DNA from 2 places in the Streptomyces sp. NPDC002867 genome. Region 1 is predicted to be linked to the other one. Evidence: riboswitches for the same ligand, from Rfam matches in the RefSeq annotation. Region 1 holds a riboswitch; the other holds the start of a gene.
What was found. Region 1 has a riboswitch for cyclic di-AMP ahead of ACWD0A_RS04655 (NlpC/P60 family protein). Riboswitches for the same ligand answer to the same signal wherever they lie in the genome.
Positions count from the first base shown of each region.

Region 2: another riboswitch for cyclic di-AMP. It lies ahead of ACWD0A_RS10910 (M23 family metallopeptidase); the one in region 1 lies ahead of ACWD0A_RS04655 (NlpC/P60 family protein).

Region 1 is NZ_JBSFUR010000004.1:15,289-19,495, forward strand. It holds gene pcrA (DNA helicase PcrA) at 1-1,350, opposite strand, end outside; cyclic di-AMP (ydaO/yuaA leader) riboswitch at 1,591-1,754, shown strand; gene ACWD0A_RS04655 (NlpC/P60 family protein) at 1,757-2,911, shown strand; gene ACWD0A_RS04660 (hypothetical protein) at 2,977-3,330, opposite strand; gene ACWD0A_RS04665 (NlpC/P60 family protein) at 3,660-4,207, shown strand, end outside.
Region 2 is NZ_JBSFUR010000008.1:198,190-202,396, forward strand. It holds gene ACWD0A_RS10900 (DUF6126 family protein) at 1-37, shown strand, start outside; gene ACWD0A_RS10905 (tyrosine-protein phosphatase) at 56-868, opposite strand; cyclic di-AMP (ydaO/yuaA leader) riboswitch at 1,593-1,751, shown strand; gene ACWD0A_RS10910 (M23 family metallopeptidase) at 1,754-2,698, shown strand; gene ACWD0A_RS10915 (SGNH/GDSL hydrolase family protein) at 2,876-3,667, shown strand; gene ACWD0A_RS10920 (TetR/AcrR family transcriptional regulator) at 3,719-4,207, opposite strand, start outside.

The DNA of each region.
Region 1 (4,207 bases):
GTAGAAGCGCACACCGCCGACGACCTTGTAGGGCAGGCCGACGCGGATGAAGATCTCCTCGAAGACACGGGACTGGGCGTTCGTCCGGTAGAAGACGGCGACGTCGCCGGCCTTCGCCTCGCCCGCGTCGGTGAGCCGGTCGATCTCGTCGGCGACGAACTGGGCCTCGTCGTGCTCGGTGTCCGCGACATAGCCGGTGATCCGGGCGCCCGCGCCCGCGTTCGTCCACAGGTTCTTCGGGCGGCGGGACTCGTTGCGCTCGATGACCGCGTTGGCGGCGGACAGGATCGTCTGGGTGGAGCGGTAGTTCTGCTCCAGGAGGATCGTCGTCGCGTCCGGGTAGTCCTCCTCGAACTGGAGGATGTTGCGGATGGTCGCGCCGCGGAACGCGTAGATCGACTGGTCGGCGTCACCGACGACGCACAGTTCGGCGGGCTCCAGGTCCTCGTACCCCTCGCCCACCAGCTCGCGCACGAGCGTGTACTGGGCGTGGTTGGTGTCCTGGTACTCGTCGACGAGGACGTGCCGGAAGCGGCGCCGGTAGTGCTCGGCGACGTCGGGGAACGCCTGGAGCAGGTGGACGGTGGTCATGATGATGTCGTCGAAGTCCAGCGCGTTGGCCTCGCGCAGCCGGGCCTGGTACATCCGGTAGGCCTCGGCGAGCGTCTTCTCGAAGCCGTCCTGCGCCTGGTCGGCGAAGGTCTCCTCGTCGATCAGCTCGTTCTTCAGATTGGAGATCTTGGCGCTGAAGGACTTCGGCGGGAACTTCTTCGGGTCCAGCTCCAGGTCGCGGCAGACCAGCGACATCAGGCGCTTGGAGTCGGCGGCGTCGTAGATCGAGAACGACGAGGTGAAGCCCAGCTTCTTCGACTCGCGGCGCAGGATGCGGACGCAGGCGCTGTGGAAGGTCATGACCCACATGGCATGGGCACGCGGGCCGACCAGGTGCTCGACGCGCTCCTTCATCTCGCCGGCGGCCTTGTTGGTGAAGGTGATCGCCAGTATCTGGCCGGGGTGCACGTGCCGGGTGGCCAGAAGGTGGGCGATGCGGTGGGTGAGCACGCGCGTCTTGCCGGAACCGGCCCCTGCGACGATGAGCAGCGGGGAGCCGGTGTGGACGACGGCGGCGCGCTGCTGCTCGTTCAGCCCCTCGAGCAGGGCGGCCGCGTCGACGGCAGGCCGGGGCGCGCCGTCGCGGTAGTACCCGTCGCGGGCCGGCGGCACGTCGTAGGCGCCCTGGAAGAGGTCGTCCGGGATCGGTTCCGGAGCCGACTCCTCGGGGGGCGGAGGGGGCTCCTCGCCGTGGGGCTGGAGGTCCGCCAGGAAGCTGTCGTCAAAGAGGCTGCTCATCGCTTATCGAGTCTAGGCGGCCGGACCGACAACCGGGCCCGCATGCCCATACGGGGTAGGTCACATTCCGTGACCGTCCCTGCCCGGCGCGCCACGCCGGTGCCGGATATGCGGCCGGCACCGAAAAAGGTCACGAAAATGTATCGGACATATCGAACATCAACCTTCACAGCCCGCACACGAGTTGGCTAGCGTGCTCGACCAGACGGCCCGCACCCCTCCCGGCGAACCGCGCCGAACGGGTCGACTCCGCCGAATTCGGGCTGCCCGGGAGGCAGTTCGGAACCGGGGACCCGAACTATGCACAACCGGGGTGAATCGGACCGCCTGTCCACGGTCCGTAGGGCATCTTCCGTTCTGCCCGAACCCGACAGCTAACCCGGTAGGCGGTCCACGGAAGAAGGAGATGCCGGCCTTGGCGTCGCATCGCAGGATCCGCAGCCGCAGCACGAAGCCCTCCCACGCCGTCGGGTTCACGACGGCCGCCCTCGCCGGCGCCGCCCTCCTGTCGACACAGAGCGCCACCGCCGCGCCCAGCGACCCCAAGCCCTCCGTCGAAGAGGTGCAGAAGAAGGTCGACGACCTCTACCGGCAGGCGGGCAGCGCCACCCAGGAGTACAACAAGGCGAAGGAGGCCACCGCCGAGAAGCGCCGCGAGGTCGACACCCTGTTCGAGGAGGCGGCCACGCGCGCGGAGAAGCTCAACGAGTCGCGTCGCGCCCTCGGCGCCTATGCCGCGGCGCAGTACCGCACCGGCGCGGTCACCCCGACCGCGGCGCTGCTGTTCGCGGACAGCCCCCAGGCGTACTTCGACCAGACGCAGCTGATGGACCGGATGACCGACCAGCAGCGGACCGCCGTCAGCGACTACGAGACCCAGCGCGCGGCCGCGGCGAAGCAGCGGGCGGAGGCGACGAAGCGGCTGGAGTCGCTGACCGACTCCCAGCAGGCCCTGCGCACCAGCAAGGAGAAGGTCCAGACGAAGCTGGCCGAGGCGCGCACTCTGCTGTCCGAGCTGACCGCCGAGGAGAAGGCCCGGCTGGCGGCGATCGAGCGCGAGAAGGAGGCGGAGGCCCGGCGCAGGGCGGAGGCGAAGGCGAAGGCCGAGGCGGAGGCCAGAGCCCGCGCCGAGGCCGAGGCGGAGCGGCAGCGCCAGGAGGGCGACCAGCCGCCCCCGGAGACGGGCACCGGGACCGGCGACGACTCGTACGCGACCAGGGCCGACGAGGTCCTCGCCTTCGCCCGCGCCCAGATCGGCAAGCCGTACGTGTGGGGGGCGACGGGCCCGTCCTCGTACGACTGCTCGGGGCTCACCCAGGCGGCCTGGAAGGCGGCGGGCGTCGATCTGCCGCGCACCACCTGGGACCAGGTGGAGGTGGGGCAGCGCGTGGCGACGGCGGACCTGCTCCCCGGCGATCTCGTCTTCTTCTACGACGACATCAGCCACGTCGGCATCTACATCGGCGACGGCAAGATGATCCACGCGCCGAAGCCGGGCGAGAACGTCCGCGAGGAGTCCATCTACTACATGCCGATCTACGGCAGCGTCCGCCCGGTCTGACCCGGTCGCTCACCCCGCGTGCCCGGACGGTCCCGCCGTCCGGGCACGCGTGTGCCGGGGGTCGGTCAGGTCCAGAGCGTCGCGATGAAGACGTTCGCGACCGTCAGACCGCCGACGGCGCCGAAGAGTGCCTTGTCGACCCGTTCCTCGTCCCGCTTGACGTAGACCAGGCCGAGGATCACCACCAGCACCGCCAGCTTGATGGCGATCTTCAGGTTGTTCACCGTCTGGTCGTCGGCCTGGTTGAGGCCCACCAGCGCGACGCCGGTGATCAGCATCGTCAGCGCACCGTGCAGCATCGCCGGGTTGAAGCGGGCCGTGCCCGCGCCCATCGCCTTCATCTGAGTCAGGAAGCCGCCCAGCAGGGAGGCGATGCCGATGATGTGCAGCGCGACGAAGACATTGATGAGTACGTCCATGGGGCGGAGCCTAATCGGCGCCATACCACCGTCCGGCGGCCGGGGGAGCCCGATCGCGGCGTTCGGTCGGCCCTGCGCCGCAATGCGGCCGGGCACCGGCGCCCGGCGCACAGAAAGCGGACATCGCCGTCCAGGTTCGGGCACTTCCCGTCGTCACCCCTCCGCCCCGGGACCGCCCGGTTTAGCGTCAGCGCCCAGGTGGCCGGCTCCCCACCGCCGTCGTGCAGCCGGACGGCTCGGCCGCCCCCGCCGAAAGATCCGGCGGCGTACCGCTCCCCTGTGCGGTACGCCGCCGGACCGCAGGTACGCAGGAAGGACGTGTACGCCCCGTGGCAGCGCACCGGAAGCCGAGGCAGCATCCGCTCACCGGGCCGGCCGCCCGCACCGCAGCCACCCTCGCGCTCGCAGGCGCGGCGACCACGACCGCGCTCGACGGCTCGGCGCACGCCGAGCCCCGTCTCACTCCCGCCCAGCTCAAGGCCCGCGTCGACCGGCTGTACCAGGAGGCCGGGGAGGCGACCGAGAAGTACAACGGAGCCAAGGAGCGGACGGCGCAGGCCCGCGGAGCGCTCGACGAGCTTCGCGACGAGGCCGCCCGCCGCACGGAGCGGCTCAACGCCTCCCGCAACGCACTCGGTTCCGTCGCCACCGCGCAGTACCGTTCCGGCGGCATCGATCCCGGCCTGCAGCTCGCGCTGACCTCGGACCCCGACGAGTACCTGGCGCGCGCCTCGCTCGCCGAGCGGGTCGGCGAGCGGCACGCGGCCGCCGTGGCCGGTGTGCACCGCCGGCTCGTGGACCTCGGCCGGCTCAGGGCCCAGGCTGGCGAGCGGACGGCCGAACTGGAGCGGCACCGCCGCGAACTGGCACGACACAA
Region 2 (4,207 bases), on a different contig from region 1:
CTACCTGCTGTTCCTCGTGGGCGGCCAGAACCCGTAGGCGGCCCTGACCCCGGGCTCAGCCCTCGTCGACGAGCCGTTCGCGCAGCCGCTCACGGGTCGTCGCGGAGAGCCCGAGCCCCTTCGCGAGGTACTGCTCGGTGCCGCCCCACGTCTCCTCGATGGTCTCGAACGCGGCGGACAGATAGGTGGCGCGGGCGTCGAACAGCGGGCTCAGCAGCTCCATGACCTGCGCCGACATGGCCTCGGGGGAGTCGTCGCCGCGCTTGATCTTGTAGCGGCGGTGCGGGTCGTTCGACTTCAGGTAGTCCGCCTCGATCGCCTCGCGCTCCACGCCGACGGCGAGCAGGGTCACCGCGATCGACAGGCCGGCGCGGTCCTTGCCGGCCGCGCAGTGCATCAGCGCCGGGACGCTGTCCTCGGCCAGTGCGTGCAGGACGCGGCTGTGCTCGGCGGTCCGCTCCTTGATGATCATCCGGTAGGAGGCGATCATCCGGGCGGCGCCCTTGCCGTCGGCCAGGATCGACTTCAGCTGGTCGAGGTTGCCGTCCCGGACCATCTTCCAGAACTCCGCGCCGTCGGCCGGGTCGCTCAGCGGGAGATTCACGTTCCGCACGCCCGGGAGCTCGACGTCCGGGCCTTCCAGCCGCTGGTCCGCCGCATTGCGGAAGTCGAAGATCGTGTGCAGCCCGAGGGACGCGAGGAAGGCGGCGTCGCCCTCGGTGGCGTGCGCGAGGTGCCCGCTGCGGTAGAGCCTGCCGTGCCGCACGCGCCCGCCGTCCACGGTCGGCAGTCCGCCCACGTCCCGGAAGTTTCGCACTCCGGCCAGCCGGGGTTCGGTCGACGGGGCCTGCGGCAGCTGCTGCGTCACGTGGACTCCTTCAGGCGACGGCCGTCGGCGCCGGTCGCCGACGATGGCGCGATCCGACGATACGGCACAGGTTCATCAGGCAATCATGTCGGTCGTGATGCGTTCCGTGCCCGCGGGCGTGGCGGGGGCGGCCGCCCCGGCACTGTCATGAGGGCCGGGGCCCGCGGGCGCACCCCCGCACGACGCACCCGGGCTCCGCGTGAATGGCAGGCGCCGTGATCGAAAACCGATGAGTGGGGCGGCCCGATTCCCTTTGGGTGAAAGGGGCCTGCCGTCATTCGCGTGGTGTTTCTCCGGGATGCGACTGGCTGAATTCAGGCTGACCGGAAGCGGGCGGTGAGGAGCTCCGTCGCCGGCCGCGCGGCGGCAGGGGACGAAGTCGGGCGTTGCGGACGGTGCTTGGTGCCCAAGTGCACGCTTAGGCGATTATTTGTGCCTTCTGTCCGAATTGAGCCCTTGCGGATAACGTGCCCCGTCTACGGGGGAGATGGGGTACGGCTCGTGAGCAGGATCATATTCGTGACGGAACGTGCCTGCTTTCCCCGTGTCAATTCCGTGGTCAGCAAGGGAATTGACTGTCACTCGTCCACGGAGGGTGACGAGTGGGGCGGCCCGGAAATCGCGACCGGGAAAGCCGGGGGAAATTCGCGGCTTGTTCCGCCCGGTGTACTCGCCTACGGTCACGCTCAATCCGGACGGACCGCCTAATCCTGCCGCCGACCGGACTTCGAACCCACCCACGCGTGGCAGGAGCGGGGGACCCAGGTAGTACGCCGTATCCGGAGAATCCGGACGGCTCGGGGTTAATTCGCGCAACCAGCGCGAACGGGCATCTCCAGCCCGAACCCGACAGCTCACCTCGCAGGCGCCGGAGAGGAATGCGCCATGCCCGGAAAGGGTAAGCACCGCCGTCCCAAGGCCAACCCCGTCAGCCGCGGCCTCGTCGCCGCCGGTACGGGCAGCGCCGCCATAGCCCTGCCGCTGCTCGGCGCAACCGGCGCCAACGCCGCGACCCCCGCCGCCGCTCCCCAGAAGGCCGCTCCGGCCTCGGCCGCCGCGGCCGCTCCGACCGCGGCGAAGGCTCCGAAGACGTACACCGTCGTCGCCGGCGACTACCTTGCCAAGATCGCCGACGAGCAGAACGTCCGCGGCGGCTGGAAGAAGCTCTACAACGACAACCGCCGTGCCATCGGTGCGGACCCGGCGCTGATCCACCCGGGTCTTGAACTGACCATCAACGCGAAGTCGAAGGCGAAGAAGGACCCCGGGCCGCGCTCCGAGTCCACGTCCCGGTCCTCGCGCGACGCCTCGCGTGCCGCGGCGCCCGCCCCTGCGGCTCCCGCCACAAAGGCCCCCGCCACAAAGGCCCCCGCCACAAAGGCCCCCGCCACAAAGGCTCCCGCCGAGAAGGCCGCCCCGGCGTCCTCCGGCTGGACCGCCCCCGTCGGCGGCGGTGTCTCCACGCCGTACCGCGCGTCCGGTGCCATGTGGTCCAGTGGCTACCACACCGGCGTCGACTTCATCGCCGGCAGCGGCACGAGCGTGAAGTCCGTCGGTCCGGGCACCGTCGTCTCGGCCGGCTGGAGCGGCTCGTACGGCAACGAGGTCGTCATCCAGCACGGCGACGGCACCTACTCGCAGTACGCCCACCTCTCGTCCCTGTCCGTCTCCAGCGGTCAGAGCGTTGCGGGCGGCGAGCAGATCGGTCTGTCCGGTTCCACCGGCAACTCCACCGGTCCGCACCTGCACTTCGAGATCCGTACCAGCCCGTCGTACGGCTCCGACATCGACCCGCTGGCCTACCTGCGCCAGCACGGCGTCTCCATCTGACGTACACCGGCGGCCCGTTGGGCCGCCGGCCGCGCATCCCTCGTTCCGTCCGGCGGCGGAGCGGGGGATTCCGCGTATTCCGGCTTGACGGAAACTTGACAGGTGGCATAGATCACCTCCCGTCAACCCCTCCTTACGGTCGCGTAGGTCACATCCGTAAAGGAAAGATGTGCTCCCGTGGCAGACGATTCGAGAACAGAGAACAAGGGCTCATTCGGGTCGTACGCGGCGATCGGTGACAGCTTCACCGAGGGCGTGGGAGACCCCGGCCCCGACGGGACGTACGTCGGCTGGGCGGACCGGTTCGCGGTACTGCTCGCCGACCTGACGCCGGAGCACACCTTCCGGTACGCCAACCTCGCCGTACGCGGCCGCCTCCTCGACCAGATCGTCGACGAGCAGGTCCCGAGGGCCAAGCAACTCGCCCCCGACCTGGTGACGTTCTGCGCGGGAGGCAACGACATCATCCGGCCGGGCAGCGACCCGGACGACGTGGCCGAGCGGCTCGAGCGGGCGGTCGCCGACCTCAAGAACTCGGTCGGAACGGTCATGGTGACCACCGGCTTCGACACCCGGGACGTGCCGGTCCTGCGTCATCTGCGCGGAAAGATCGCCACGTACACCGCGCACGTGCGGGCCATCGCCGACCGCCACGACTGCCCCGTCCTCGACCTGTGGTCGCTCAAATCCGTTCAGGACCGGCGTGCGTGGGACGCGGACCGACTGCACCTGTCACCCGAGGGCCACACCCGCGTCGCCCTGCGCGCCGCCCAGGTGCTCGGTCTCGACGTGCCCGCCGACCCCGACCAGCCCTGGCCGCCGCTCCCGCCGCGCGGTGCCTTCGAGGTGCGGCGCGACGACATCCAGTGGGCGCGTGAGCACCTGGTGCCGTGGATCGGCCGGCGGCTGCGGGGTGAGAGCTCCGGCGACCACGTGGAGGCCAAGCGCCCGGACCTCCTGCCGCTCTGAGCCGAGGCGGCACAGTGCCCGGGGCACGCGCCCCGGGCGCCGGCGCCCCGGCTAGCGGGACGCCGTGAGCGCCTCGCGGTCCACCCCCAGCTCGCGGGCCAGCGCCTCGTCCGTCCACTGCAGCATCGCCGCACGGGTCAGCGAACCCGCGTACGACGTCATCTGCACGGCGAGCCCGTCGAGGAACGCCGTCAGACGCCAGGCCGCGGCCGCCGGGTCCTCGCACGGGAACTCCCCGGCCTCCGCGCCCTCCGCGATCACCTCGGCCAGCGCCGCCTTCCACTGCTGGTCGAGGGCGCGGGCGACCTCGCGCAGGGTCGGATCCCGCAGGGAGGCGGCCCAGGCGTCGATCCACAGCCGCCAGCCCTTGGCCTGGCCGGTCGGGGCGTACCAGCGGACGGCCGTCCGCAGCCGGCGCAGCGCGGAGGTGCGCCGCCCGAGGATTTTGCGCAGGTGGGCCAGGTCGGCGTCGGCGGCATGCGTGAACGCCGCGGCGACCAGCTGTTCCTTGGACGAGAAGTGGTAGAGCACCAGGGCGCT